Regions from separate parts of the Dietzia sp. SL131 genome, predicted to be linked through region 2. Evidence: predicted binding sites of a transcription regulator. Region 2 holds the regulator's gene; the other holds the start of a gene.
The links. Region 2 encodes LexA, which represses DNA repair genes until DNA is damaged. Its sites were predicted from a motif close to CGAACANNTGTTCG; they were not measured.

Region 1 (4,105 bases), 2.1 Mb from region 2:
CCGGGCGCACGGTCCGCGTGTCCGCCGTCCACCGCGTGGGCGTGCTGCCGGTGGGCGAGGTCGCGGTGGTGGTGGTCGCTGTGGCTCCGCATCGGGCCGAGGCGTTCGCGGCGTGTTCGGAGCTCATCGAGCGGCTCAAGCACGGGGTGCCCATCTGGAAGCGGCAGCGCTTCACCGACGGCGTCTCCGAATGGGTGGGCGTCGGCGACTGCTGAGGCGGTCAGGCCGGCCGTCTGCGGGGTCGGTACCTGTCCTGACCCGGCGGATTGATGAGTGTGCCGTCGTCGGCGACGATGCGGTCGGCGAAGGCGTTCCACTCGCGTTCCCAGATGGCGTCACGGGCACGGGCCAAGGGTCCCTTGGGTCTGGTGCGGTGTTCGTGTCCGGTGTCGGTGATGATGACGAGTTCACCCAACGGCCCGGACCGGTAGGCGTTGGTCCCGAACGTCTTCTCGCGGTGGTGTTTGCGGCACAGGCAGACGAGGTTCCACTCGGTGGTCGGCCCGCCGAGCTCAGGGTCGTTCGTGTTGAACGCGATCACATGGTCCACGTCGCAGGCCTCGGCGGGAACCGAGCACCCGGGGTGGCGGCAGGTCCCGTCGCGCATGCGGATTCGCTCGGCCATCGCCGGGGTGATCACGTAGCGCAGGGCGTGCTCGGGGGAGTCGAGCACGCCGGGGGCGGGGTCGATGAGCTCGAACCGCACGCTCGCGTCGTCGCCCTCGAGCAGTTCCGTGCAGAGCCACTCGACGCTGCTGTAGGTGCCGTGGACGAACTCGACACGGTTGGGCAGACCCCGGGCCGCGGAGGCGATCACGCTGATGCGGATCGGCTGACCGGCCCGCGCGGCGTTGCCCAGCGTGGGCCGGGGGAGGTCCGCCCCGAGCCTGACGTCGCCGAGCTCGATGCCGTCGTGCTCGGACGCAGGGGCAGCGGCAGGGTCGGTCGCGCAAGGGCTGGTCGCGGACGGGTCACCAGCAGGCGGATAGACGGCGAGCGCGGCGAGGGCGTCGGCGCGGAGCTGATCCAGGGAACCGTCCAGTCCGTCCGCCGAGGCGGCCGACGCATCGGTCTCGATGCGACGCCGGAGGAGTTCGGCATCGGCGGCGGTGAGCTTGGCCCACATCGTGGCCATGCCGTTCCGGTCGCCGCGGAAACGGACCGAGCGGGTGGCGGCCGCCGCTGCGGCGGCGTCCTGCGCGGCAGCCGGGTCGTGTCGCTCCACGGCGTCATCGATCGCCGAGTCCACCGCGTTGCGGGTCGGCCGGTCGCCACCGTCGAGATCGTCCGTGAAGCGCGCGACCACCTCGTCCTCCACGGCCGACACGATCGCGTCGGACACCTCCGCCAGGCGACACGCGATATCGACCGCCAACTGCTCGGGCAGCAGCCCGCGGTCGACCGTGGATCGCAGACGGGGCAGCCGCCGGTGGATCTGCGTCCCGGCCGTCACCAACCGCGCGGCGTGCCAGCACGTGAGCTGACACGCCGCCACGAGGTGATCGCGGGCCCGGGCCTCCGGATCCAGCCGGGCGTACGCGGGCCGACGCGAACCGGCGCCGGCCTCCTCCGCCTGTACCTGCTCGGCCCGGGCGAACTGGTCGACCAGGACATGCGCCGCCTCGAGCCGCGTGGCCCCGGCGCGGTTCTGCGCCAGCGTCGCGGCACGGGCCGCCTCGCTGACGGCCTCCATATCGACCATGCCGAGGGGCTCGGGTACGGCGAACAGCGCACTCGTCGTCGTCACCATTCCACCCCCTCCGCCACCGACATCGACATCGACATCGACATCGACATCGAACCTACATTCGATAGTACCCGCGCCGGCGCATTAGTACAAGGGTTCGATCATCTTCGATCACTCATCCCAACCTGGTACCCACCCACTGCGCCAGGATCCGCGCGCAGGCGTCGACACCCTCGACCCACGTGGTGCCCGCGGACTCGTCGGCGGCATCCGAGACGTGCTTGACCAGCCGCGTGGGTACGCCCACCATCGCGCCCGCCGCGGCCACCGCATACCCCTCCATGTCCACCAGGTCGGCGATCCCGGCCAGGCGGTTCCGCACCGGGCCGCCCGCGACGAAACTGTCGCCGGTCGCGAGCACGGGCGCAGCCGATCCCCCGGGCCCCGACGGCGCGGCGGCGTGCTCGGGGGTCACCGCACGCAGGGCGGACAGCGCCAGCGGCGGGCCGTCGTGCCGGCCGGTGACGGCGTGCAGGGCGGGGTCGTCGAAGTCGTGCTGGAACACGGTCGCGATCTCGTGCGTGCCCTCCATCCCCGGGTGCAACCCGCCCGCGGTGCCCACGTTGACCAGCTCACGCGGCCGGGCCCCGCCACCGAGCGCGTGCGCGACGGCCACGGCCGCGCGCACCTTGCCGACGCCGGTGACGAGCACCGGGAAGTCGGTGACGAAGTGCCGCGCCTCCTGCTCCAGCGCGACGACGACGAGAGGGTGAGCCGGATCGACGGTCCCGATGAGTTCCACGCGCCATACGGTAGCCGTCGCCGGGCCTGTCCGTTCAGCCCCCGGGCGGGTCCCACCAGCGTCACTCGCCCGCGCCCAGCGGCAACCGGGCCACGACCTCGTGGCGAGCCCGGCCCCGCGGCCCCTCGCCGAGGAACGAGTCGACGAGCGCGACCTCGGAAACCTCCCACCGGCTGCTCGTGAAGGTGTCGAGCACCCGCAGCCAGGCGGTCGCATCGTCGCGACCGCCGAGCCGGGCGAGCGTGAGGTGCGGACGGAACCGGGCGCCGTCCGGGGCGCAGCCCGCCGCGTTGGCGGCCGAGCGGACGCCCGCCGCGAGCGCGTGGAGCGGCCGATCCTCGGGCTGATCGACCCCCGCCCACAACACCTTGGCCCGCTCGACCGAGGGGAACGCCCCCGCGCCGGCCAGCCGGAGAGTGAACGGCTCGTGCTTCCGGGCGACCGCCTCCACCCGCTCGGTCAGCTCGTCGAGGCGCCAGTCGTCGACGTCGGGACAGAACGTCAGGGTGAGGTGCCACTGGGCGGGGTTCGTCCACGTCAGACCCGGCCGCGGCTCGAGGAACCGCTCCAGTTCCTCGCGAACCTCGTCGGGCGGCACGACCGCGACGAACATCCGATGCCCCATCACCCCACCGTGGACCATGCGCCGGTGGTCCGCAAGCCCGAGTCGTGATCCATCACGAGCCCGCGAGCCACCACCCCAGAGCGGCGGCGGCCACCGTGGCTGTCATCGTCCCCACCCCGTACGCCGCCGCGGTGAGGAACCGGCCGTCGCGGGCCAGGCGAACGGTGTCATAACTGGCCGTGGAGAACGTCGTGTAGCCGCCGAGCGCCCCCGTGCCCAGCAGCACGGCCACCGTCCCGCCGCTTCCCGTGGGTCCGGCCAGCAGCCCCATGACCAGGCCCAGTGCGAACGAACCCGACACGTTGACGAGGAACGTGCCCAGCGGAAACCGGCCATGCCACCGCGCGGCGACCGCCAGGCCCACGCCGTAGCGCAGGGCCGCGCCCACGCCCCCGCCGAGCGCGACCCACACCGCCATCACGGCGTCACCCACCGTCATGACCCAGCGATCCCAGCGCCATCCCGAGCACGGTGGCCACACCGCCCAGCACGAGCGTCGCCGCGGGATAGACCATCGCGCCGACCCCATCACCCGCCCGCGCCAGGGTCGAGACCTGCAGGGCGATGAGCGAGTAGGTGGTGAACCCCCCGCAGAAACCGGGGCCGAGCAGTAACCGGGCGTGATGTCGTCGTCGTTGTCGTCGTCCCTCTCGTCGCCACGCCCCGCCCTCGGGCAGCACGGTGAGGACGACCCCCAGTGCGAACGCGCCCACGACGTTGATCGCGAGCGTCACGGTGAGGGCCGGCGGCGCCAACTCGGAGACGACGACCCGCGCGAACGTGCCAGCCGCCCCGCCGACGGCGACGACGGCCATCGAAGTGAGAGTGACCATCGCGGCGGGGAACCTCACGTCGACAGTCCGGCCTCCAGTGCGGCGTCGAGTCCGTCGCGATCACCGGTGATCTCCAGGCCCGCGGCATCGGGGCCGACGCGGCCCCACAGCAGCAGGGCGAGCGTCTCCGGCGGCCCCGCCACCTCGACCACGCCCGT
Region 2 (4,105 bases):
TCGCCCGCGGTCATTACCACCGTGGTCGGTAGCACACCGTCTCGCACGGGACACCGGGGGCCCGGTGTGAGAAGATGAACCCGAATGACTACTGATCACACGGCCGCTGACCGGCCGACACGCGACCTCGATCCGTCCATCGGTGATTTTCAGCTCGAGGAGAGATCCTCGATGCGCCGGGTGGCGGGGCTCTCCACCGAACTCCAGGACGTCAACGACGCCGAGTACCGCCAGCTCCGACTCGAACGGGTCGTGCTCGTCGGTGTCTGGACCGAAGGGTCCGCCGCGCAGGCGGACGCCGCGATGGCCGAGCTCGCCCAGCTCGCCGAGACCGCGGGATCGGAGGTGTGCGACGCGCTCATCCAGCGGCGTGACAAGCCCGATGCCGCCACCTACATCGGGTCGGGCAAGGTCAGCGTCCTCAAGGACGTGATCGCCGCGACCGGCGCGGACACCGTCATCTGCGACGGCGAACTCACCCCTGGACAGTTGCTCGCGCTGGAGAAGGCGGTCAACGTGAAGGTCATCGACCGTACCGCGCTGATCCTCGACATCTTCGCGCAGCACGCCACCAGCCGTGAGGGCAAGGCCCAGGTGACCCTCGCCCAGATGGAGTACATGCTCCCCCGTCTGCGTGGGTGGGGCGAGTCGCTGTCGCGCCAGGCGGGCGGTCGTGCCGGGAGCAACGGCGGCGTCGGTCTCCGTGGCCCGGGTGAGACCAAGATCGAGACCGATCGGCGTCGGATCCGCGAGCGGATGGCCCGTCTGCGCCGGGACATCAAGGGGATGAAGCAGGCCCGGGACACCAAACGGCACCGACGGCGTTCCACTCCGGTGCCGTCCATCGCCATCGCCGGCTACACGAACGCCGGGAAGTCGAGCCTGCTTAACAGGATCACCGGAGCCGGCGTCCTGGTTCAGAACGCCCTGTTCGCCACACTCGACCCGACGACGCGCAAGGCCGAGTTGCCTGACGGCAGAGCAGTCGTCTTCACGGACACCGTGGGATTCGTCCGACACCTGCCGACCCAGTTGGTCGAGGCGTTCAGGTCCACACTGGAAGAGGTCGTCGACTCCGAGTTGCTCCTCCACGTCGTGGATGGTTCGGATGCCTTCCCGCTCCGCCAGATCGAGGCGGTGCGCAAGGTGATCAACGAGGTGGTCGAGGAGCAGAACGCGGAGCGGCCTCGGGAACTCCTGGTGATCAACAAGATCGACGCCGCGGATCCCGTGGTCCTCACCGAGTTGCACCACGCGCTGCCCGACGCCGTGTTCGTCTCGGCGGTCACCGGGCAGGGTGTCGACGAACTCCTCGAGCGAATCACGCAGATCGTCGCCTCGGGGGACACCGAGGTGACCCTGTCCGTCCCGTACTCCCGCGGGGACGTGGTGTCGCGGGTCCACGCCGAGGGCGCGGTGGTCGAGGAGGAACACACCCAGGACGGAACCCGGCTGGTGGTCCGCCTGCCCGCGTCCGTGGCCGGCGAACTGGACGAGTTCGCCGCCCGCGGTCCACATGACGGCGCCGCCTGACCCCTTCGGGGACGGGCGGCGCGTCGTTCGAACCGGGACTCAGAGTTTCCGGAACACTGTCACGACCTTGCCGAGGATCGTCGCGTGCTCGCCCGGAATCGGGCTGAACGACGGATTGTGGGGCAGCAACCAGACTCCGCTCGAGTCGTTCCGGAAGGTCTTGACCGTCGCCTCCCCGTCGATCATGGCGGCGACGATCTCCCCGTTGTCCGCGACGTTCTGCCGCCTGACCACCACGTAGTCGCCGTCGCAGATGGCGGCGTCGATCATCGACTCGCCGACGACCTTGAGCATGAACAGATCGCCTGATCCGACGAGGTCCGACGGCAGGGGGAAGATCTCCTCGACGGCTTGCTCCGCGAGGATGGGCCCGCCCGCCGCGATCCGGCCGAGCACGGGGACGTAGACGGGTTCGACCGCGCCGCCCGGACGCTGGGGCTCCGGAGCAGGTGACCGACGGCCCCGTGACTTCTGCCCCGGGACACCGTGGACGTCGACCGCCCGCGGCTTGTGCGGATCCCGCGTCAGGAAGCCCTTCTTCTCCAGCGTGCGGAGTTGATGCGCCACCGACGACGTGGACTGCAAGCCGACCGCGTCCCCGATCTCGCGGATGCTCGGCGGATAGCCACGCTCCTTGACGGTGTCGTGGATGTGGAGCAGAACGCTCTTCTGTCGGTCCGTCAGTGACTCGAAATCGGGCTTCGGCATCTCGTGTGGTCCCTTCGGCGAATGGATGTTCGACGCTGTGATCTGTCTACACCCTAGTGCCACGGGCTGCGGCGCGCCACACACGTGTTCGAAGAAATTCCTCCGTGGATCGTGACTGTGTCGGAGTCGCGTGATACAACTCTAGGGGAGTTCGGATTCGAACAGATGTACTGAGAAACACATACAGGTGTGCGAATCACGATCGCACACCGTATCGAGTAGGGAGCCACCATGACCGTTGTCGAGCTTCAGTCCCACCCACGTCCGGCCGCGCGGTGGACCGAGGTCTGCCCCGACGACCATCGTGGACGGGTCGCGCACCTCGACCGGCCCGGTGACGTGTCGGCGCGGTCCACCCGTGCGCCGCGACGCCCCCTGGCCCGACCGGAGGGCAGCCGGCCCGCCGTCACGTCCTCGCGTGCGGAGAATCTCGTCCGGCCGCGGGTGACCGCCCGTCCGGCCGCCGTCACGTCGGTCGCCCCGGGTCGCCGTGTGCTCGTGCGCCCGGTCTCCACGGACCGCGTGCGGGCGTGCCATGTCGAGGCCCCGGCGTCCACCGGGGTCGTCGACGACGTGCCGGCCTGGGTGCTACTGGCGTGCGGGATCGCATTCGGCGTGATCATGCTTCTCGCAGTGGCCTTCCTCGGTGGACCCGCCTACGCGTGACCGGGCAGCGGGCCTCCTAGAATGGACCGTGGGCGGTTGTATACCGCCCCCGCGTTCCGTCAGGCACGATCCGGGACGCGTGAACTCCGGTCGACGAAGGGCCCCACGGGAATGTACTGCCCGACATGCCACCACGAGGACTCTCGGGTAATCGACTCACGATCCGTCGACGAGGGTCAGGCGATCCGGCGTCGACGGGAGTGCCCCCGGTGTGGACACCGGTTCACGACGCTGGAGACGCCCCTGCTGACGGTTCTCAAGCGGAACGGGGTGACCGAGGCGTTCAGTCGGGACAAGGTCGTCCGGGGTGTCCGCCGCGCGTGCCAGGGACGATCGGTTGACGAGGACGCTCTGCGTCGCCTCGCCCAGCAGGTCGAGGACGCTGTGCGATCCGGCGGTGCGTCCGAGGTTCCCGCCCACGAGATCGGGCTCGCCATCCTGGGCCCTCTGCAGGATCTGGACGAGGTCGCCTACCTGCGGTTCGCGTCCGTGTACAAGCAGTTCAGCTCGGCCGACGACTTCGAAGGCGAGATCATCGCCCTCCGGGAGCGCCGCGCGAGCCGCTGACCGCTCGGCGTCATCGGGATGACCGCGGGGCGAGCGCAGACGCGACCGCCTTGTCGATCCGCTCTGCCGATACCGGCCGTGCGGTACCCAGTGACTGCGCGAACAGCCCCACCCGGTACTCGGCGAGCATCCACCGCAGGTCGCGGCACGCCCGTGCGCCACCCGGCCGCCGTCGCAGCGCGGCGCACGCCTCCTCGACGATCGACTCGGAGCGGTTCAGCTTCGCCGTGAGTTTGCCGTGCCGGGCGGGTGACTTCTCCGCGAGGTCCAACCGGAGGCCGACCGCCCGCACATGTCGCTCCAGATGTGGAAGCACATCCGAGGGATGGCGGGCGAGGAATCCGCGCCCGACGAGGAAGTCCAGCGAGGGACGGACCTCGTCGGCGACGTCTGCCGGCGCCGCCGCCAGACGGCCCGACACGGACTGGGCGGCCATCAGCGCGGGAACCGCCGACGAGATCGCGGACGCCACCGCACCGGGGACCTCCGCCCGCGCAGTGGCCTGGAGTTCGTGGAACTCCGCGACCGTGAGAACCGGTGCGCCCTTTCGCCGGGCGATGATCCGCCCACTCGCGGCGAGCGACGCATCCGAGACCAGGGATTCCATCCCGCCATGCGGGTACTGGGTGAG

Region 1: OVA21_RS17625 (HNH endonuclease signature motif containing protein) is a predicted target of LexA. The motif match lies at 1,798-1,811, and genes of this name have one in related genera.

Annotation. Positions count from the first base shown of each region.
Region 1 covers NZ_JAPPRI010000003.1:3,540,894-3,544,998, reverse strand. The annotation lists gene OVA21_RS17630 (molybdenum cofactor biosynthesis protein MoaE) at 1-215, shown strand, start outside; gene OVA21_RS17625 (HNH endonuclease signature motif containing protein) at 221-1,750, opposite strand; gene OVA21_RS17620 (nucleosidase) at 1,863-2,489, opposite strand; gene thpR (RNA 2',3'-cyclic phosphodiesterase) at 2,551-3,114, opposite strand; gene crcB (fluoride efflux transporter CrcB) at 3,167-3,553, opposite strand; gene OVA21_RS17605 (fluoride efflux transporter FluC) at 3,540-3,947, opposite strand; gene OVA21_RS17600 (maleylpyruvate isomerase family mycothiol-dependent enzyme) at 3,962-4,105, opposite strand, start outside.
Region 2 covers NZ_JAPPRI010000003.1:1,453,138-1,457,242, reverse strand. The annotation lists gene dapF (diaminopimelate epimerase) at 1-32, shown strand, start outside; gene hflX (GTPase HflX) at 85-1,533, shown strand; gene lexA (transcriptional repressor LexA) at 1,573-2,283, opposite strand; gene OVA21_RS07590 (hypothetical protein) at 2,473-2,907, shown strand; gene nrdR (transcriptional regulator NrdR) at 3,019-3,474, shown strand; gene hrpA (ATP-dependent RNA helicase HrpA) at 3,485-4,105, opposite strand, start outside.